DNA from 3 places in the Stenotrophomonas sp. AN71 genome. Region 1 is predicted to be linked to each of the others. Evidence: predicted binding sites of a transcription regulator. Region 1 holds the regulator's gene; each other region holds the start of a gene.
What was found. Region 1 encodes HrcA, which represses chaperone genes, less so after heat shock. Its sites were predicted from a motif close to TTNGCACTCNNNNNNNNNGAGTGCNAA; they were not measured.

Region 1 (6,854 bases):
CGGTCCGGATCAGGACTTCTTGTCGTCCTTGACTTCGGTGAACTCGGCGTCCACCACGTCATCCTGTGCCTTGCCCGCATTGCCGGCATCGGCACCCGGGGCGGCACCGCCCTGGTCGGACGAAGCCGCGGCGAACAGCGACTGGCCGGCTTCTTCCAGCACCTTCGACTTGGCTTCGATCTGTGCCTTGTCGTCACCCTTCATCGCGGTTTCCAGGTCGGCCAGCGCCGCTTCGACCTTGCCGATGACATCGCCGCCAACCTTGCTGCCGTGCTCGGTGATGGCACTGCGGGTGCCGTGGATCAGGGCATCGGCCTGGTTGCGGGCCTGCACCAGCTCCTGGAACTTCTTGTCTTCTTCGCGGTTGGCTTCCGCGTCGGCGACCATGCGCGCGATCTCTTCCTCGGACAGGCCCGAACCGGCCTTGATCTCGACCTTCTGTTCCTTGTTGGTCTTCTTGTCCTTGGCCGACACGTGCAGGATGCCGTTGGCGTCGATGTCGAAGGACACCTCCACCTGCGGCAGGCCACGCGGGGCCGGCTCGATGCCGGACAGGTCGAACTTGGCCAGCGACTTGTTGAAGCGGGCCTGTTCGCGCTCACCCTGCAGCACGTGCACGGTCACGGCCGACTGGTTGTCCTCGGCGGTGGAGAACACCTGCGAGGCCTTGGTCGGGATGGTGGTGTTCTTCTCGATGATCTTGGTGAACACGCCGCCCATGGTCTCGATGCCCAGCGACAGCGGGGTCACGTCCAGCAGCAGCACGTCCTTGACGTCGCCACCGAGCACGCCGCCCTGGATCGCCGCGCCCAGTGCCACGGCCTCGTCCGGGTTGACGTCCTTGCGCGGTTCCTTGCCGAAGAATTCGGTCACCGCCTGCTGCACCTTCGGCATGCGGGTCTGACCACCGACCAGGATCACTTCACTGATGTCGCTCGAACGCAGGCCGGCATCGTTCAGGGCGACGCGGCACGGCTCGATCGACTTCTTGATCAGCTCTTCCACCAGCGACTCCAGCTTGGCGCGGGTCAGCTTGATGTTCAGGTGCTTCGGACCCGACGCGTCAGCGGTGACGTAAGGCAGGTTCACCTCGGTCTGCTGGGCGCTGGACAGTTCGATCTTGGCGCGCTCGGCAGCGTCCTTCAGGCGCTGCAGAGCCAGCGGATCCTTGCGCAGGTCGATGCCCTGGTCCTTGTTGAACTCTTCAACCAGGTACTCGATGACGCGGTTGTCGAAGTCTTCGCCGCCCAGGAAGGTGTCGCCGTTGGTGGCCAGCACTTCGAACTGCTTCTCACCATCGACGTTGGCGATCTCGATCACCGAGACGTCGAAGGTGCCGCCGCCCAGGTCGTACACCACGATCTTGCGATCCTTGTTGTCGCCCTTGTCCAGGCCATAGGCCAGCGCGGCCGCGGTCGGTTCGTTGATGATGCGCTTGACGTCCAGGCCGGCGATGCGGCCGGCGTCCTTGGTGGCCTGGCGCTGGCTGTCGTTGAAGTAGGCCGGCACGGTGATGACCGCTTCGGTGACCTTCTCACCGAGGAAGTCCTCGGCGGTCTTCTTCATCTTCTCCAGCACCTTGGCCGAGATTTCCTGCGGCGCCATCTTCCTGGCATCGCTGGTGGCCACCCAGGCATCGCCATTGTCATGGGCCAGGATGCTGTACGGGACGTGCGCGATGTCCTTCTGCACTTCGGCGTCGGTGAACTTGCGGCCGATCAGGCGCTTCACCGCGTAGAAGGTGTTCTTCGGGTTGGTCACGGCCTGGCGCTTGGCCGAGGCACCGACCAGGACTTCGCCGTCCTTGGTGTAGGCGACGATCGACGGGGTGGTGCGATCGCCTTCCGAATTCTCGATGACGCGGGCCTTGCCGCCGTCCATGATCGCCACGCACGAGTTGGTGGTGCCGAGGTCGATACCAATGATCTTGCCCATGGGGGGACTCCTTGAAGGATGTTGTTTTTGTCAGTCCGGCCACTCGGCCGGTGGATGAATACGATGTGGGGGAGGCTCGTGGAACATTCAAGCCATCTCCCGAACGCTGTGTTCAGCGCCTGGAAAACCTTGCCAGGCATGGCCTGGCGCTACCGATCCGGGGCAGGCAGCGCCGGGCCATGCCCGGCGACCGCAACCCGGCGCGGCCCGTCAGTCGGCGGCCACCACCACCAGCGCCGGCCGCAGCAGGCGCTCGTTGAGCAGGTAGCCCTTCTGGAACACGGTCACCACGGTACCTGGGGCGGCGCCCGGGGCGGCCACCTGGCTGATGGCCTGATGGTGTTCCGGATTGAACGGCTGGCCGGTCGGGTCCAGCAGGACCAGGCCATTGTCGGCGGCAACCTTCAGCAGCTGCTTGTAGGTCATTTCCAGACCCTCGCGCAGCGGATGCGGGTCGTCGCCGGCGGCCTTCAGGCCGGCATCCAGGCTGTCGAACACCGGCAGCAGCTCGCCCAGCAGCTTTTCGTTCGCAAACTTGCGGGCCTGCTCGATGTCACGGGCGACGCGCTTGCGCTGGTTCTCCAGGTCGGCGCGCTCACGCAGCGCATCGGCCTTGATCTGCTCGACTTCGGCGCGCAGGCGCTCCACTTCGTCGCTGACGCCAGCGGCGGCAGCCGCATCGGCTGCACTCTGCTGGGATTCGATATCTGGATATTCGTGGTTCATGTCTGGGTCCCTGGCGGTCAGTCTCCGCCTCCACCCACCCTAGTGTGGGCGGGATGCTGCGTTTCAAGCGTCGAAAGTTCCAGGAGTGCGCCCGGCCGGTGAAAAGGCCGCGCCCAGCACATCGGCAGTGGCCTGGACCAGCGGGATCATGCGGTCGTAGGCCATCCGCTTCGGCCCGATCACCCCCAGCACGCCCAGTATCTGGCCGTTGGCGGTGTATGGCGCGGTGACCAGCGAGACGCCCTGCAGCGGCATCATCCCGGTCTCCTCACCGATGAAGATGCGCACACCCGGGGCCTGGATGGTCCGCTCCAGCAGCTGCAGGATCTCGCGCTTGCTGGAGAACAGCTCGAACAGTTCGCGCAGGCGCTCCAGGTCGGACAGGTCCTGCACCCCCATCAGCCGGGTCTGGCCGGCCACCAGCATGTCGTCGGCCGGCGGCTGCAGCGCCTGTTCGGCCAGCTCGATGCTGTGCGCCAGCAGCTGCTCCAGCTCCGAACGGGCGTCACGCAGCTCCAGCAGCAGACGGGTGCGGATCTCGGCCATCGGCAGGCCCGCAAAATGGGCGTTGAGATAGTTGGCCACCTGTTCCAGCTGGCCCGCCGCGAATTCCTGGCGGGTCTCGATGACCCGGTTCTGCACCTCGTTGTCGGCGAATACCAGAATTGCCAGCACGCGGCGCCCGTCCAGCGCCACGAAATCGATCTGGCGGAAGGCGAACTGCTCGCGCCGCGGCGCGCTGACCACGCCGACGAAGTGGCTCATCGCCGACAGCAGCTCCGAAGCGCTGCCGAGCAGGGCCTGGGTACTGCCGCCCCCGGCCAGCTCCTGGCGCAACCGGGCCAGCTCGCCTTCGCCGGGCGGCTGCATCTGCAGCAGGCTGTCGACAAACACCCGGTAGCCGTGGGCGGTCGGCACGCGTCCGGCCGACGTATGCGGTGAGGCCAGCAGCCCCAGGTCTTCCAGGTCGCCGAGGATGTTGCGGATGGTGGCCGGGCTGACCTCCAAGCCGGCCACCCGCGCCAGCGTCTGCGAGCCAACCGGCTCACCGTCCTGGATGTAACGCGCGATCAACGTGCGCAGCAGATGGCGCGCACGCGGGGCAAGCTGGTCGGGAGAACCGCGCATGGAATCAACCTGTGAGACACGGACACTAGATAATGGCGGCGCATCACCTTGGCAAGTCATTGGACCTCCCTCGTCCCCGTGCTAGCGTTGCGCGGCTGCAGACCACCCATTACCCATGCTCAGACACCTTTCGATCAAGGATTTCGCCGTCGTCCGTGCCACCGAACTGGAGTTCGGGCCCGGCATGACCGTGGTTTCAGGCGAGACCGGCGCCGGCAAGTCGCTGATGGTCGACGCGCTGGGCTTCCTGTCCGGCCTGCGCGCCGACAGCGGCGTGGTCCGCCACGGCGCCGCCCGCGCCGAGCTTTCCGCCGAGTTCGCGCTGGACCAGCTGCAGGCCGCGCGCCAGTGGCTGGCCGACAACGAGCTGGACGACGAGGAGCAATGCCAGTTGCGCCGCGTGATCCGCGCCGACGGCGGCTCGCGCGCGTGGATCAATGGGCGCCCGGTCACCCTGGCGCAGCTGGCCGACCTGGCGTCGCTGCTGGTGGAGATCCATGGCCAGCATGAACAGCAGGCCCTGCTGACCCGCCCGTCGCAGCTGGCCCTGCTCGACGCCTACGCCGGCAACGAAAGCGAACGCCGCCAGGTGCGCCGCGCTGCGGCCGCCTGGCAGGCGCTGGTCGACGAGTCGCTGGCGCTGTCGCAACAGGGCGACGTCAGTGACCGGATCGGCTTCCTGGAGCACCAGCTACGCGAGCTCGACCGCGAAGAACTGGAGCCGGAATCGATTGCCGCACTGGGGGCGAGCCATCGCCGGCAGGCCCACGCCAGCGCCCTGCTGAGTGCCTGCCAGGCGGCCAGCAACCAGCTCAACGGCGACGACGGCAGTTCCGCGCTGGACCTGCTGCAGCAGGTGCGCCACGAGCTGTCGCGCCTGATCGAACACGACCCGCGCCTGGGCGAGGTGGATGGCCTGATCGAAAACGCCGCGATCCAGCTGCACGAGGCCCTGTCGCTGCTGGATCGGGTGCACGACGACCTCGATGCCGACCCGGAGCAGTTCGAGGAGAACGAGCGCCGCCTCGGCCGCCTGCACGACCTGGCCCGCAAGCATCGCGTGCCAATGGGCGAGCTGGGCACGCAGCGTGAGCGCATGCATGCCGAAGTGGAGCAGTTGCGTGGCGCCGACGAGCGCCTGCAGCGCCTGGCCGGCGAAATCGACAAGGCCGCGGCCGCCTGGCGTGCGCAGGCCGAGGTGCTGACCGCCAGCCGCCGCAGTGCCGCCGCCGAACTGTCGGCCACCACCACCGGCATCATTGCCGAGCTGGGCATGGGCGGCGGCCAGTTCCTGATCGAACTGGAGCCGCAGGACGGCGGCAAGCCCGACCCTCAGGGCGCCGAACGCGTGGAGTTCCTGGTCGCGGCCAACGCCGGCCAGCCGCCGCGCGCCCTGCGCAAGGTCGCCTCCGGCGGTGAACTGTCGCGCATCTCGCTGGCCATCGAAGTGGCCGCGCTGGACCTGGATGCAGTGCCGACCATGGTGTTCGACGAAGTCGACTCTGGCATCGGCGGCGCGGTGGCCGATATCGTCGGCCAGAAGCTGCGCGCCCTTGGCGAGAAGCGCCAGGTGCTGTGCGTGACCCACCTGCCGCAGGTCGCCTCCAAGGGCCACGCCCACTACCGGGTCAGCAAGGCCCCGGTGGAAGGCATGACCCAGAGCGCGGTGGAAAAGCTGGACAACAGGTCCCGCGAAGAAGAACTGGCACGCATGCTGGGTGGCGTGGAAGTGAGCAAGGAAGCACGCGCCGCCGCCCGCAAGCTGCTGCAGCTGTAGGCCTCTGCACGCCTGCTGGCGCACGCGAATCGCGGGCATTCCTCCACGCATGGCGCGGATCTACTACATCATTTATCCACGCTTGGCGTGGATCTACAGGTAGTGCCGGCAGCAGGCCGGCACTACCCGTCTCACCCCTGCGGCCGCGCCAGATCCACGTGCTCCACCAGGAAATCCAGCAACGCGCGCACACGCAGCGGCAGGTAGCCCCCCTGTCCCAGGAACACCGCGTGCACCTCCTCCAGGTCACCCGGGTTGGCGTCTTCCAGCACCGGCAGCAGGCGTCCCGCAGCGATGTCCGCCTGCACCTGGAAGGCCGCCAGCCGCGCCAGGCCCAGGCCGCCCAGCACCAGCTGACGCAGCGCATCACCGTTGCTGGCGCGGGCGTTGCCGCTGGGCAGCAGCATGCGCTCACGGCCGTCCTGCAGCAGCGGCCACCCCTGCATTGCCCGCGCATGGCCGATGTCCAGCCGGTTGTGCGCCTGCAGCTCATCGCTGTTGCGCGGCAGGCCATGCCGCACCGCGTAGGCCGGCGCGGCCACGATCATCATCCGCGTCGCGCCCAGCCGCCGCGCCACCAGGCTGGAACTCTTCAGCGGACCGGCCCGCACCGCCACGTCGGTGCGCTGCTCCAGCAGATCGATCACCTCGTCGTTCAGGGTCAGGTCCACCCCCACCTGCGGGTTGCGCTCAAGGAACATCGGCAGTAGCGGCAACAGGAAATGCTGGCCGAACGGCACGTTCGAGTTGACCCGCAGCCGCCCACGCGGCTCGGCATGGGCGCTGGCACAGCGCTCGGCCTCGTCCAGGTCGGCCAGCACGCGCAGGCCACGCTCGTAGAACGCACAGCCCTCCGGGGTCAGCTGCAGCTGGCGGGTGGAACGCTGCAGCAGACGCGTGCCCAGCCGCTGCTCCAGGCGTGCCACCAGCTTGCTGACCGCCGACGGGGTCATGTCCAGCGTGCGGGCAGCAGCGGAGAACCCGCCCGTCTCGATCACCCGCACGAATACTTCCAGTTCACCGGATCGGTTGATGTCGGAGCGCGCCATGACAATGAATCCAGTTCACAGATGATTATCCATGCGCAGTCTAGTTCACAGATGAGGGCGGAATCACCATGGCGACTCCCTCCCCCCGGAATCGCCCGATGGACCGCCTCCGCCAACTCACCTCCACCCTGCTCGCGCTGTCAGGGGTCGCCAGCGCTGCCTCTGTCCCGCATTGGCTGGCCAGCTGGCAGGCCAGCCCACAACCGGTCTGGGCGGCGGACTTCCTGTTTCCCACCTTG
Region 2 (6,854 bases), on a different contig from region 1:
TGGCCGCGGGCCTGGGCGTGGTGACGTTCCGCGGCCCCCAAGGCGCAGGCTTCTACAAGGGCGGCCATGATGATGCGGTGGGCAATACGCTGGTATGCGTGGAGCGGCGCCAGCGCTGCGTGGTGATCCTGGGCAACGATGTGCGTGCCGAAGCGACCTTCCCGGCGCTGGTGGCCTTCGTGCTGGGCGAGACCGGCGTGCCCTGGCAATGGGAATACTGCGCGGCGAAGGCATTCGTCGAATGAGGGTGCGGCAACGCCTGCGTGCCGAACGCGGCAGAATCGGAGCATCCACGCATGGCGTGGATCTGCTGTGGCAATGGCTACCGCGGTAGATCCACGCCATGCGTGGATGACCTTCCCTCAGCGCGCCTGTTCGAAGAACATCAGATACACCAGCCGCCCATTCTCCGGGCGGTCACCGAAGGCCGGGCCGGCGGTATGCCAGAACCACGGGCGCAGCAGCACCAGGCGGTTGAAGCGCATGGGAATGCGCATGGTCATTTCCCAGGCGCTGTCGTCATTGCTGTCGCGCTCGATGATGTCCCGATGCATATCGCCGCCGTTGGCATACCCCAGCGCGGCCAGCTCGGCCGCATCCAGCGCCATCCGCTCGGTGCCGGTACGGCGATGGCGGAAGAACTCGGTGCCCCCCTCGCAGTGCTCCGGCGCGCTCAGGTAGAGGATGCCCGACCAGTGCGAGTGATCGGCGTGCACCTTGGCGCGACCGGTATCGCCGGCCAGGGTCAGGCGGAACTTGCCGTGCGACTGCAGCGGGTTGACCGGCCGCAGCGCTTCGTTGACCAGGCGCGATACCGCGCCGGACAGGCCATCCAGATCCAGCCGCTGCTGCGAATTGCGGCCCGGGAACGCACCTTCCTGCACGGGATAGGTCAGACCCAGTGCCGCTTCGCGCAGGCCCTGCGCATCGGCGGGAGAGAGGAAGTCGTCGACGATGATGAACGAGGTAGGCATGGTCACCGAGCGTAGCGATGCGCCGCGACGGCGGCAACCGGGCACAAAAAAACCCCGCCTTGCGGCGGGGTCTTTCACTACAGCGGGGAAGCGTGCCGACCAAGGTCGGCCGCTACCGGCGCGGGCGTGGACCTTAGAAGTCCATGCCGCCCATGCCACCCATGCCGCCCATGCCACCGGCGCCACCCATGGCCGGCTCGTCCTTCTTCGGAGCTTCGGCAACCATGGCTTCGGTGGTGATCATCAGGCCAGCAATCGAGGCCGCGTTCTGCAGCGCCGAACGGGTCACCTTGGTCGGGTCCAGGATGCCGAACTGCAGCATGTCACCGAACTCACCGGTGGCGGCGTTGTAGCCGAAGCTGCCGGTGCCTTCCTTGACCTTGTTGACGATGACCGACGGCTCTTCGCCGGCGTTGGCAACGATTTCGCGCAGCGGGGCTTCCATCGCGCGCAGGGCGATCTGGATGCCGTGGTTCTGGTCTTCGTTGGCACCCTTCAGGCCAGCCAGCGCGGAGACCGCACGGACCAGGGCAACGCCGCCGCCCGGGACCACGCCTTCTTCAACGGCCGCACGGGTGGCGTGCAGGGCGTCGTCGACGCGATCCTTCTTTTCCTTCATTTCGATTTCGGTCGAAGCGCCGACCTTGATCACTGCCACGCCACCGGCCAGCTTGGCCACGCGCTCCTGCAGCTTCTCGCGGTCGTAGTCCGAGGAGGTGTCTTCGATCTGGGTCTTGATCTGCGCGACGCGCGAATCAACCGCAGCCTTGTCACCCACGCCATCGATGATGGTGGTGTTTTCCTTGGAAACCTGCACCTTCTTGGCGCGGCCCAGGTCCTTGATGGTGGCCTTTTCCAGCGACAGGCCGACTTCCTCGGAGATCACGGTGCCGCCGGTCAGCACGGCCATGTCTTCCAGCATCGCCTTGCGACGGTCACCGAAGCCCGGAGCCTTGACGGCCACGACCTTGACGATGCCGCGGATGGTGTTGACCACCAGGGTCGCCAGCGCCTCGCCCTCGACTTCCTCGGCAACGATCAGCAGCGGCTTGCCGGCCTTGGCGACGCCTTCCAGCACCGGCAGCAGGTCACGGACGTTGGAGATCTTCTTGTCGTGCAGCAGGATGTACGGGTCATCCAGGTCAGCGGTCTGCGACTGCTGGTTGTTGATGAAGTACGGGGACAGGTAGCCGCGGTCGAACTGCATGCCCTTGACCACGTCCAGCTCGTTGTCCAGGCCCGAGCCTTCTTCAACGGTGATCACGCCTTCCTTGCCGACTTCCTTCATCGCATTGGCGATGATCTGGCCGATCGACTCGTCCGAGTTGGCCGAGATGGTACCGACCTGGGCAATCGCCTTGTCGTCGGCGGTCGGCTTGGAGATGCTCTTCAGCTCGGCAACGGCGGCCACGACGGCCTTGTCGATACCGCGCTTCAGATCCATCGGGTTCATGCCGGCGGCAACAGCCTTGGCGCCTTCGCGGATCAGGGCCTGGGCCAGCACGGTGGCGGTGGTGGTGCCGTCGCCGGCGTCGTCGTTGGTGCGCGAAGCAACTTCCTTCACCATCTGCGCGCCCATGTTCTCGAACTTGTCAGCCAGTTCGATTTCCTTGGCGACGGAGACGCCGTCCTTGGTGATGGTCGGGGCACCGAAGCTCTTCTCGAGCACGACGTTGCGGCCCTTCGGGCCCAGGGTGGCCTTGACGGCATTGGCGAGAACGTTGACGCCGCGCACCATGCGCGAACGGGCGTCTTCACCGAAACGAATATCCTTGGCAGCCATTGCAGTTACCTCTGTGTTTGCGCCGGGCCGGGCCCGGCGACGAAAAGGGATGTCTTACGGAAAAGCAGGTCGCGCCAGGGCTCAGCCGATGATGGCGAGCACGTCGTCTTCGCGCAGGACCTTGTACTCGACGCCTTCGCTCTTGTACGAGCTGCCGGCGTACTGGCCGTAGATGACCTTGTCGCCGACCTTCAGCGACGGCGCGCGCACATTGCCGTTGTCCAGCGGCTTGCCCGGGCCGACGGCCACGACTTCACCCTTGGTGGACTTTTCCTTGGCCGAATCCGGGATCAGGATGCCACCGGCGGAAACTTCGTCGGCTTCGATCGGCTTGACCACAACGCGGTCGTGCAGCGGCTTGATGCTCATGTGAGACCTCTTAAGTTATTGATTGGTCTGAAAAAGTCTGGCGATGTTAGCACTCACCCCAGGTGACTGCCAGCATTGCTCGTGAAAAAGCCCGACGAATCGGGAGCAGGACAGAGATGGAGCTGTCCCAGGTCCTTTCAAGGCCGATCGCGGAAAAAAATTTGCTGCGCCGCAGAGAGGAGACCCTACCGCGCATGAAGGCGTTCAGGCCGGTGCAACGCCACAATCCGAGGTCCTGAGCCCTCGACATTTGGTGACCCGCGTCGCACTGTCAGATATCTGACGTTCATTTACGACAAAGTGTCACTGGATCGGCCTTAGGCTCGGCCGCGCATTCCCAATCACAAGGAGTAGTCGATGCGATTGCTGTCCCCGCTTGCCGTCGCCTGCCTGCTGGCCCTGGCCGCTGCGCCGGCCCAGGCCGAGGTCTTCATCAACGAACTGCACTACGACGACAGCACCGCCGCCGGTGACGTCGGCGAAGCGATCGAAGTCGTCGCCACTGCCGGTGAAGACCTGTCCGGTTACCGCTTGTACCTGTACAACGGCGCCAATGCCTCGGCTGCCGTGGTCTACGCCAACAACGCGGTCCCGGCCGGCACCGCCGCCGGCTGCGGCAGCGCCACCATCGCCGTGGTCAACTACCCGACCAACGGCATCCAGAACGGTCCGAACGATGGCATCGCGCTGGTCGATGCCAGCGGCAAGGTGGTCCAGTTCCTCAGCTACGAGGGCGCCATCACCGCCTCCGGTGGCCCTGCCGCCGGCATGACCAGCCAGAACATTCCGGTGGCCGAGACCAACAGCACGGCGCCGGGCACGTCGCTGCAGCTGACCGGCAGCGGCAGCCAGTACGCCCACTTCACCTGGGCCGAGTCGGCCAAACAGACCTTCGGCAGCTGCAACAACGGCCAGGCCTTCAGCGGAGGCGGTACCCCGGGCCCGAACACGCCGCCGTCGGTCTCCACCACCACCCCGGCGCAGGGCAGCAGCACCTTCCCGGCCGCCGCCGATCTGGAAGTGGTGTTCAGCGAGACGGTGAACCTGGCCAGTGGCGCCTTCGCCCTGAGCTGCGGCACCTCCGGCAGCGTGCCGCTGACCTTCCCCGCCAGCGGCCGCAGCGTGAAGCTGTCCACCAACACCGCGCTGGTGGCCGGTGAAGCCTGCCGCTTCGACATCCGCGCCGCGCGCATCACCGACCTGCAGGGCGCACACCCGGCCGCCGACAGCCGCATCGCCTTCACCGTGGCCAGCACCGGCGGCAACCCCGACCCGGGCAACCCGGGCGTGCCGGCCGGTTACTACTCCAAGGTCAACACCTCCAGCCCCAGCCAGCTGCGCTGCTCGCTGCATGCCACCATCAAGGGCCATACCGCCTATCCGTACAGCGGCTCGGGCACCAGCACCTGGACCATCCTGGAGATCGCCGACGAGGATCCCAACAACCCGAACCGCATCCTCGATGCGTATCGCAACCGCAGCTACGCCAAGGTGACCGATCGCGCCGGCAGCGGCAGTGGCCTGAAGTACAACCGCGAGCACACCTGGCCGAATTCGCTGGGCTTTGCCACCACCACCGGTGACAAGGGCCTGCCCTACGCGCCGTACACCGACACCCACATGCTGTACCTGACCGACGCACAGTGGAACGCCGACCGCGGCAACAAGCCGTTCGGCAAGTGCGATGCCAACTGCGGCGAGCGCGCAACCGAGGCCAACAACGGCCAGGGCGGCGGCAGCGGCGGCTACCCGGGCAATTCCAACTGGGTGCGCACGCCGGACGGCAACACCGGCACCTTCGAGGTGTGGGGCAAGCGCAAGGGCGACATGGCGCGTGCGGTGATGTACATGGCGATCCGCTACGAGGGCGGCAAGGATGCGGCGACCGGCCAGTCCGAGCCGGACCTGGAGCTGACCGACGACCGCAGCAAGATCGTCAAGACCAGCAGCTCGCCGGCCTACATGGGCCTGCTGTCGACCCTGATCGACTGGCACCTGTCCGATCCGCCGGATGATGCCGAGCGTGCGCGCAATGACGTGGTCTACAGCTTCCAGGGCAACCGCAACCCGTTCGTCGACCACCCCGAATGGGCGACCCCGGCCCTGTTCACCTCGGCCCAGCCGGCGACCTGCCAGCTGGCCAACTGACCGCGCAACGCAGCGGTCCATTGCCGCCGCCGGGCCCTGACCCGGCGGCGGCCCTATACTCGACGGTCATGTCGACCGTCGATCCCGTCCTGCTGCTGTTGACCACCTGCCCGGACCGGGCCAGTGCCGAGCGCATCGCGCACGCACTGGTCGGCGAGCGCCTGGCCGCGTGCGTGACCCGCCTCGATGGCGCGCAGTCGACCTACCGCTGGCAGGGCGAGGTGACCACCGACGCCGAGCTGCAGCTGCTGGTGAAAACCACCGCGAGCCGCGTCGATGACGCGATTGCCCGGATCGTCGAACTGCATCCGTATGAACTCCCGGAGTGCATCGCGGTCGAAACCCGGGCCGGCCTGCCGGCGTATCTGGACTGGATCCGGGCACAGACCCGGGAGGACACTGATTGAAGACTCTGTTTGCGCGCGGCGCCGCCTTGTGCGCCCTGTTGTGGCTCTCGCTGCCGGCCTTCGCGCTGGATGAGAAGGACCTGCTGCCGGTGGACCAGGCGTTCGCGCTGACCGCCACCGCCCCCGAACGCGGCCAGGTGCAACTGCAGTTCAAGATCGCGCCGGGCTATTACCTGTATCGCCACCGCACCAGCGTCAAGGCCGACCCGGCCTTCAATGCCGGCGCGCTGCAGATGCCCAAGGGTGACAAGCACCACGACGATTTCTTCGGCGAGGTCGAAACCTATCGCGAACGCCTGCTGGCCACGTTGCCGGGCACGCCGACCGACGCCGCCAGCACCCTCAGCCTGGAAGTGCGCTACCAGGGCTGTGCCGATGCAGGGGTCTGCTACCCACCGCAGAAGCGCGTGGTGCAGGTCACCCTGCCTGGCGGCGGTACCCCGGCCGTCACACCTGCCGCGCGTGCCGGTGCGGCCAGCCCGTTCAACAATCCGCTGGCCGGTACCGGCAACAGCGGCGGCCTGCGCCTGCCGGGCACAGCCAGCACCAGCCAGGCGCTGCCGCTGCCGTCAGAACAGGCATTCGGCTTTGATGCCATCGCCAGCGACGGCAACACGCTGCTGCTGCGCTTCAGCCCGGCGCCGGGCTATTACCTGTACCGCGACCGCACCTCACTGAAGCTGGAGGGCAGCGCCGGCGTGCTGGCCGACAAGCCGCGCTGGCCCGCCGCGCAATCGCATCGTGACGAGCACTTCGGCGATGTCTCGGTGTACTTCAACCAGGTGGAAGTGCCGCTGCCGTTGCGCCGCACGGTCACCGACGCGGTCGACAGCACGCTGGTGGTGACCTTCCAGGGCTGCCAGACCGATGGCATCTGCTACCCGCCGATGACCCGCCGGGTGAAGCTGTCGATTCCGGCCGGCAAGCTCAGCGCCAGTGCCGACCCGGCGCCGCCGCGCAACGGGATGATCAGCCCGCTGGCCACCGCTGCTGCTCCGCGCGAAGCCGCCAACGGGGCCCCGTTGCGCCTGCTGCCAACCGTGCCCAACGACACTGCGGACACGGCGGCCGCCACCGGCGCTGCCACTGCCGACAATGAATTCGCCGCCGATGCGCGCGGTGACAACGCCCTGCGTACGCGCCCGCCGGTCACCACGCCGAATCCGGACCGTT
Region 3 (6,854 bases), on a different contig from region 1:
CAGCACGATGCGCTGTGGCGCCAGCGTCTGGATGCCTGGCTGGCGTTCGGTGCGCGGCTGGTGCAGGTGCTGTCGGTGCTGCTTGGCGTCGGCGCTGCGCTGGTGGTTGGTAACACCGTGCGCCTGGATATCCAGGCCCGTCGCGAAGAGATCGGCGTGCTGCAGCTGCTCGGTGCCAGTGATGGCTTCATCCGCCGCCCGTTCCTGTACCTGGGCGCGTGGTATGGCCTGGGTGCCGGTGCGGTGGCGCTGGCCCTGATCGGTGCCGCCGGTGCCGCGCTGCGGCTGCCGCTGGCCGAACTTTCGCGCAGCTATGGCAGTCCGTTCGTGCTGCATGGCCTGGACCTGCTGCATGGCGGCCTGGTCCTGCTCGGCACGTTGCTGCTGGGTTGGCTGGGCGCGTGGCTGGTGACCGGTCATTTCCTCCGCCAGACCCGCCCGACCGACACCTGAGACCGGCATGCAACCGCAAGCGCTGAAGCACCTTGAAGGGCCCGCCACGCGGGTGATGGTGGTCGATGGTTCGAAGCTGGTCCGCAAGTTGATCGCCGACGTCCTGCAGCGTGACCTGCCCGGCGTGGACGTGATCGGCTGTGACAGCATCGAAGACGCGCAGCAGGCGCTGGCGCAAGGCCCGGTGGATCTGGTGACCACCTCGCTGACCCTGCGCGATGGGGACGGCCTGGCGCTGGCGCGGATGGTCCGCGAAGCCGCGGGGCAGGCCTATGTGCCGGTGATCGTGGTTTCGGGCGACGCCCAGCAGCACCTGGAGCAGCGCCGCTTCACCGAGTACGTCACCGACTATTTCGACAAGGCGCTGGGCCATGAGGCGCTGGCGACCTTCATCCGCGGCTACGTGCAGCCGCAGACCATTCCCGGCGCGACCATCCTCTACATCGAGGACAGCCGCGTGGTGGCCGAAGCCACCAAGCGCATGCTGGAACGCCAGCAGCTGAACGTGCTGCACGTGGTCAGCGCCGAAGAGGCGTTCACCCTGCTCACCGCCGAGTCGCTGGGCCGCAGCCGCCATCGCATTGATCTGGTGCTGACCGATGTCACCCTGAAGGGCGAGCTGAGCGGGCGCGACGTGGTGCAGCGCGTGCGCGTGGACTTCGGCTACGGCAAGCGCCGGCTGCCGGTGCTGGTGATGACCGGCGACGGCAATCCGCACAACCAGACCGGGCTGCTGCAGTCCGGTGCCAACGACCTGGTGCTCAAGCCGATCGAAGAGCGGCTGCTGGTCACCAAGGTGCTGTTCCAGCTGCGCCTGGCCCGATTGAATGATGGACCCCTGATTCGATGAAGTGGCGCGATGATTGATGAAGTAGCCGACACCCCGACGATCCAGCTGGAGCCGAGCTGGAAGCAGCATGTCGGCGATTACCTGCTGCAGCCGCAGATGCGCGAGCTGTCCAGCTTCCTGCGCCAGCGCAAGGCCGGTGGCGCGGCGGTGTTCCCGCCCGGCCCACAGATCTTCGCTGCGTTCGACGCCACGCCGTTCGAACAGGTGAAGGTGGTGATCCTCGGCCAGGACCCATACCACGGCCGTGGCCAGGCCCATGGGCTGAGTTTCTCGGTGGCGCCGGGCGTACCGGTGCCGCCGTCGCTGCTGAACATCTACAAGGAGATCGAGAGCGATCTCGGTATCCCGCGCCCGGACCACGGCTGCCTGATTCCATGGGCGCAGCGTGGTGTGCTGCTGCTCAATGCCGTGCTGACGGTGGAAGAGGGCAAGGCCGGCGCGCACCAGGGCCGTGGCTGGGAAGGCTTCACCGACCACGTGGTGGATGTGCTCAACCGCGAACGCGAAGGGCTGGTGTTCGTGCTCTGGGGCGCCTATGCGCAGCAGAAGGGCAAGGTCATCGATACCCGTCGCCATCGCGTGCTGAAGTCGCCGCATCCTTCGCCGCTGTCGGCGCACCGCGGCTTCCTCGGCTGCCGCCATTTTTCGATGGCCAACGAGTACCTGCAGCGCCGCGGCCAAGCGCCGATCGACTGGTCGCTGCCGCCGCGTTCGGCGCTCTGAGGGCCGGCGGGCGGCTGGGCCTGAACACCGGGCAACGTTTCTGGCCCTGAATGGGGCTCGTGGACGGCCCGTTCAGCTCCGCTTGACCGGATTCGGCCGGTTTCCGGCGGGTAATTGCTTGAATTCCAAGGGATTGTGAATCCCGAAAAGCATGCTCGCCACTGTCATCAAATCGCGCTACGGTAGGGCTCTGTTTGGGACCAGTGTTGCAGTAATGGGACGCTGGAACTTTTTCCTCCTTTAGCAGTCCAAATCCCGGACTGCTAAGATGGGTGCCTATGAGCCAGAACACCTCTACTGCCCTTGTGGCAAACAATCTCCCGATTCCCAGTGCGCTCGGTTCGCTGGACGCCTACATCGGTGCCGTGCACCAGATCCCGGTGCTGTCGGTCGATGACGAACAGGACCTGGCCCGTCGCTTCCGCGACGGCAATGATCTGGACGCAGCCCGCGAGCTGGTGCATTCGCACCTGCGCTTCGTGGTGCACGTGGCCCGTGGTTACAACGGCTACGGCCTTGCGCTGGGCGACCTGATCCAGGAAGGCAACATCGGCCTGATGAAGGCGGTCAAGCGCTTCGACCCCGAAATGGGCGTGCGCCTGGTGTCCTTCGCCGTGCACTGGATCCGTGCCGAGATGCACGAGTTCATCCTCAAGAACTGGCGCATCGTGAAGGTCGCCACCACCAAGGCGCAGCGCAAGTTGTTCTTCAACCTGCGCAAGTCGAAGACGCGCCTGGGCTGGATGAACGCGGCCGAAGTCAGTGCGGTGGCCAAGGACCTGAACGTGTCCGAGCGCGAGGTCATGGAAATGGAGTCGCGCCTGTCCGGTCGCGATATCGGTTTCGATGCGCCGACCGACGAGGACAATGACCATGCGCCGCCGTCGCCGGCCGCCTTCCTGGTCGCGAACGATGAAGATCCGTCGATGGCGTACGAGCGCGCGGACAGCGAAGACAACCAGATGCAGCTGCTGCGCGAAGGCCTGGCCGAGCTGGATGCCCGCTCGCGCGACATCATCCGCCGTCGCTGGCTGGATGCGGACAGCAAGGTGACGCTGCAGGAGCTGGCTGACGAGTACGGCGTGTCGGCCGAGCGCATCCGCCAGGTTGAAGCGAACGCGCTGAAGAAGATGAAGGCGCTGTTCACCGCGTAAGGCGGGGTGGCGTTGGAATGAAGAAAGGCCCGGCATTGCCGGGCCTTTTTGTTTTTCGCGGTGTTCTCATCCACGCATGGCGTGGATCTACCCCAGGCCTCGCATGATCGACACCATGCGTGGATGCGGCAATATCCAGTAGATCCACGCCATGCGTGGATGCCCTGGTGCCGCGCCTGCCTCATCCCTCGCGTGCGATCGCGCGCCAGCCGATGTCGTTGCGATGGAACTCGTTCGCCCACGTCACCTTGGCCACGCCGGCATAGGCGTTGGTTTGTGCTTCACGCACGCTGTCGCCCAGTGCAGCCACGCACAGCACGCGGCCGCCGGCGCTGAGCACCTGCCCCTGTGCGTCCAGCGTGGTGCCCGCATGGAACACCTTGGCGTTGGCCGGCACGTCGCCGAGGCCGGAAATCACCTCGCCGGTGATTGGTGCTTCCGGATAGGGCTTCGCGGCCAGCACCACGCCCAACGATGGGCGCGCATCCCACTGCGCCTGCACCTGGTCCAGGCGACCATCGATGGCCGCTTCCACCAGTTCGACCAGGTCCGACTGCAGCCGCAGCATCACCGGTTGGGTTTCCGGATCGCCGAAGCGCACGTTGAACTCGATCACCTTCGGCGCGCCGCTGGCATCGATCATCAGGCCGGCGTAGAGGAAGCCGGTGAACGGGATGCCGTCGGCGATCATGCCCTGCACGGTCGGGTTGACCACCTCGCGCATCACGCGTGCATGCACCTCCGGCGTCACCACCGGAGCCGGCGAATAGGCGCCCATGCCGCCGGTATTCGGGCCGGTGTCGCCGTCGCCGACACGCTTGTGGTCCTGCGAGGTGGCCATCGGCAGCGCATGTACGCCGTCGACCATCGAAATGAAGCTGGCTTCTTCACCGTCGAGGAATTCCTCGATCACCACGCGCGCGCCGGCATCGCCGAAGGCGTTGCCCGAGAGCATGTCGCGCACCGCGTCCTCGGCCTCGGCCAGGCTCATCGCCACGATCACGCCCTTGCCAGCGGCCAGGCCATCGGCCTTGACCACGATCGGGGCGCCCTTCTCGTGGATGTAGGCCAGTGCGGCGTCCACCTCGGTGTGCACGGCGTAGAACGCGGTGGGGATGTTATGGCGCGCCAGGAAGTCCTTGGCGTAGGCCTTGCTGCCTTCCAGCTGGGCGGCAGCGGCGGTTGGCCCGAAGATGCGCAGGCCCGCAGCGCGGAAGCGGTCAACCACGCCGGCCACCAGCGGTACTTCCGGGCCGACCACGGTCAATGCCACGCCTTCGGCCTGGGCCAGGGCGAGCAGGCCGTCGATGTCGGTGACCTTCACCGCAACGTTGCGGCACTTGTCTTCGCTGGCGGTGCCGGCGTTGCCGGGCGCCACGATCACTTCGGTGACAAGGGAGGACTGGGCCAGCTTCCATGCCAGGGCGTGTTCGCGGCCGCCAGAGCCGATGACAAGTACGTTCATCACGAGATTCCAGATTGCGTGGGAAGGGAGGAGGGGCATCCCGGGCGGCGCGCGTGGTTCACTCGCAGCCTTCGCGTTGCAGCGATTCGGGGAAGGAATAGGCCCAGGTCCTGGTGTCCAGGGTGAAGCGATGCTGCTGCCGGACCGGCTTGCCGCCACAGGTGGTGCCGGTTTCCTCGATCAGCAGCGGCCAGATGCGGGCGCTGCGGTCGCTGTCGTCGAAACGCAGCGCGAAATCGATGCTGAAGCGGCGGGTGCGGCAGTCATTGGCGGTGTCGGGGTCGGTGGAGGCATCGACATTGTCGCACTCGTACTGAGCGTCATTGTCGATATGGCTGCGCACGTTGCCGGTGGCCACCAGGCCCTTGGGGCCCGGCAGGATCAGTGATTGCGAGAGCAGCGAGAAACCCTGCCCGAACCAGCCGTCCTCGACGCGGAAACCATAGAAGTCGCTGCCGGCGCGGATGATGCTGGCGGTGCCGGGCTGGCCGCCGCTGCCGAAGCGCCCGCCGGTCAGTTCGCTGGTCACCTCGAAGCCATCGCCCTTGGGGCGCAGCACGAAGAAGTCGATGGTGCCCGGGTCGATGTGCGCGCCATCGGTCAGCGCACCGCACACGGCCAGCAGCTGCTGCCAGCTGTCGCCGCTCACCACCGGTTGTTCGGCGCAGACCTGCCAGTCGGTCGGACGGGTTTCACCGTCCTGGGTCCAGGTACCGCGCCACTCACCGGAGAGTGCGGCGTTGCTGCCGTAGCGCTTGATCAGGAAGGACTGCAGCCGCGCGGTGCGGCTGACATGCTGCGCCGGTGAGACCGGGCCTGGCTCGGACGCAGCCGGCTGCGGGCCTGCGGCCGGCTCGGCTGCGCGCTGGCAGCCGGCCAGAACGGCCGCGCCCGCGAGGGCAAGCACGGCCAGCGATTTCATTGAGACTGCGGACATCCGTGTCGCTCCAGGATCAATGGCGGAAGTGGCGCACGCCGGTGAACACCATGGCCAGGCCATGTTCGTCGGCGGCGGCGATCACTTCGGCGTCGCGCATCGACCCGCCCGGCTGGATCACCGCCTTGATGCCGGCTGCGGCTGCAGCGTCGATGCCGTCGCGGAACGGGAAGAATGCATCGGAGGCCATTACCGAACCTTCGACCACCAGGTTCGCATCGGCGGCCTTGATGCCGGCGATGCGCGCCGAGTACACGCGGCTCATCTGGCCGGCGCCCACACCAATCGTGCGGTTGTCCTTGGCATAGACGATCGCGTTGGACTTCACGAACTTGGCCACCTTCCAGGCGAACAGCAGGTCGGTGAACTGCTTGTCGGTCGGTGCCAGCGTGCTGACCACCTTCAGTTCATCACGGGTCATGCCGCGGTTGTCCGAGGACTGCAGCAGCAGGCCCGAGCCGACGCGCTTGCTGTCGAAGTTGTTCAGGCCGTCGCCGTGAGGGATACGCAGCACGCGCACGTTGGCCTTCTTCTGCGCGTACTCCAGCGCGGCCGGCTCGTAGTCCGGGGCAATCAGCACCTCCACGAACTGGCGGTCCAGGATCACCTTGGCGGTGGCGGCGTCCAGCGGCTTGTTGAAGGCGATGATGCCGCCGAAGGCGCTGGTCGGGTCGGTGGCGTAGGCCAGTTCGTAGGCATCGCCGTTGCCGGCACCGACGGCCACGCCGCACGGGTTGGCGTGCTTGACGATGACGCAGGCCGGTGCATCGAACTGACGCACGCATTCCCACGCCGCATCGGCATCGGCCAGGTTGTTGTAGCTCAGCTCCTTGCCCTGCAGCTGCTGGAACGTGGCCAGCGTGCCGGGCACCGGGTACAGGTCGCGGTAGAACGCGCCGCTCTGGTGCGGGTTTTCGCCGTAGCGCAGGTCCATCACCTTCACGAAGGTGGAGTTCATCTGCGCCGGGTACTCGGCACGGGCGGGCACGGCGGCATCGGTGGCGGTGACCGCCGACAGGTAGTTGCTGATGGCGGCGTCGTACTGGGCAACGCGGTTGAACGCGGCCACCGAGAACGCGAAGCGGGTGGCCGCCGACAGCTGACCGTTGTTGGCCTCAAGCGAGGCCAGCAGTTCGGCGTACTGCGACGGATCGGTGGCCACCGCCACGCGGGCGAAGTTCTTGGCCGCCGAGCGCAGCATCGCCGGACCGCCGATGTCGATGTTCTCGACCGCGTCGGCCAGGGTGCAGTCGGCCTTGGCGGTGACCGATT

Region 2: ABH900_RS04350 (co-chaperone GroES) is a predicted target of HrcA. The motif match lies at 3,173-3,199, and genes of this name have one in related genera.
Region 3: rpoH (RNA polymerase sigma factor RpoH) is a predicted target of HrcA. The motif match lies at 2,267-2,293, and genes of this name have one in related genera.

What each region holds. Positions count from the first base shown of each region.
Region 1 is NZ_JBNDKU010000013.1:22,264-29,117, forward strand. Features, by position in the region: gene dnaK (molecular chaperone DnaK) at 10-1,935, opposite strand; gene grpE (nucleotide exchange factor GrpE) at 2,146-2,661, opposite strand; gene hrcA (heat-inducible transcriptional repressor HrcA) at 2,725-3,789, opposite strand; gene recN (DNA repair protein RecN) at 3,905-5,566, shown strand; gene ABH900_RS17490 (LysR family transcriptional regulator) at 5,698-6,615, opposite strand; gene ABH900_RS17495 (SGNH/GDSL hydrolase family protein) at 6,714-6,854, shown strand, end outside.
Region 2 is NZ_JBNDKU010000002.1:132,319-139,172, forward strand. Features, by position in the region: gene ABH900_RS04335 (serine hydrolase domain-containing protein) at 1-245, shown strand, start outside; gene ABH900_RS04340 (DUF6445 family protein) at 363-974, opposite strand; gene groL (chaperonin GroEL) at 1,108-2,757, opposite strand; gene ABH900_RS04350 (co-chaperone GroES) at 2,839-3,126, opposite strand; gene ABH900_RS04355 (endonuclease) at 3,484-5,274, shown strand; gene cutA (divalent-cation tolerance protein CutA) at 5,343-5,681, shown strand; gene ABH900_RS04365 (protein-disulfide reductase DsbD domain-containing protein) at 5,678-6,854, shown strand, end outside.
Region 3 is NZ_JBNDKU010000002.1:177,595-184,448, reverse strand. Features, by position in the region: gene ftsX (permease-like cell division protein FtsX) at 1-453, shown strand, start outside; gene ABH900_RS04575 (response regulator) at 461-1,303, shown strand; gene ung (uracil-DNA glycosylase) at 1,313-2,026, shown strand; gene rpoH (RNA polymerase sigma factor RpoH) at 2,305-3,180, shown strand; gene purD (phosphoribosylamine--glycine ligase) at 3,362-4,645, opposite strand; gene ABH900_RS04555 (hypothetical protein) at 4,704-5,582, opposite strand; gene purH (bifunctional phosphoribosylaminoimidazolecarboxamide formyltransferase/IMP cyclohydrolase) at 5,599-6,854, opposite strand, start outside.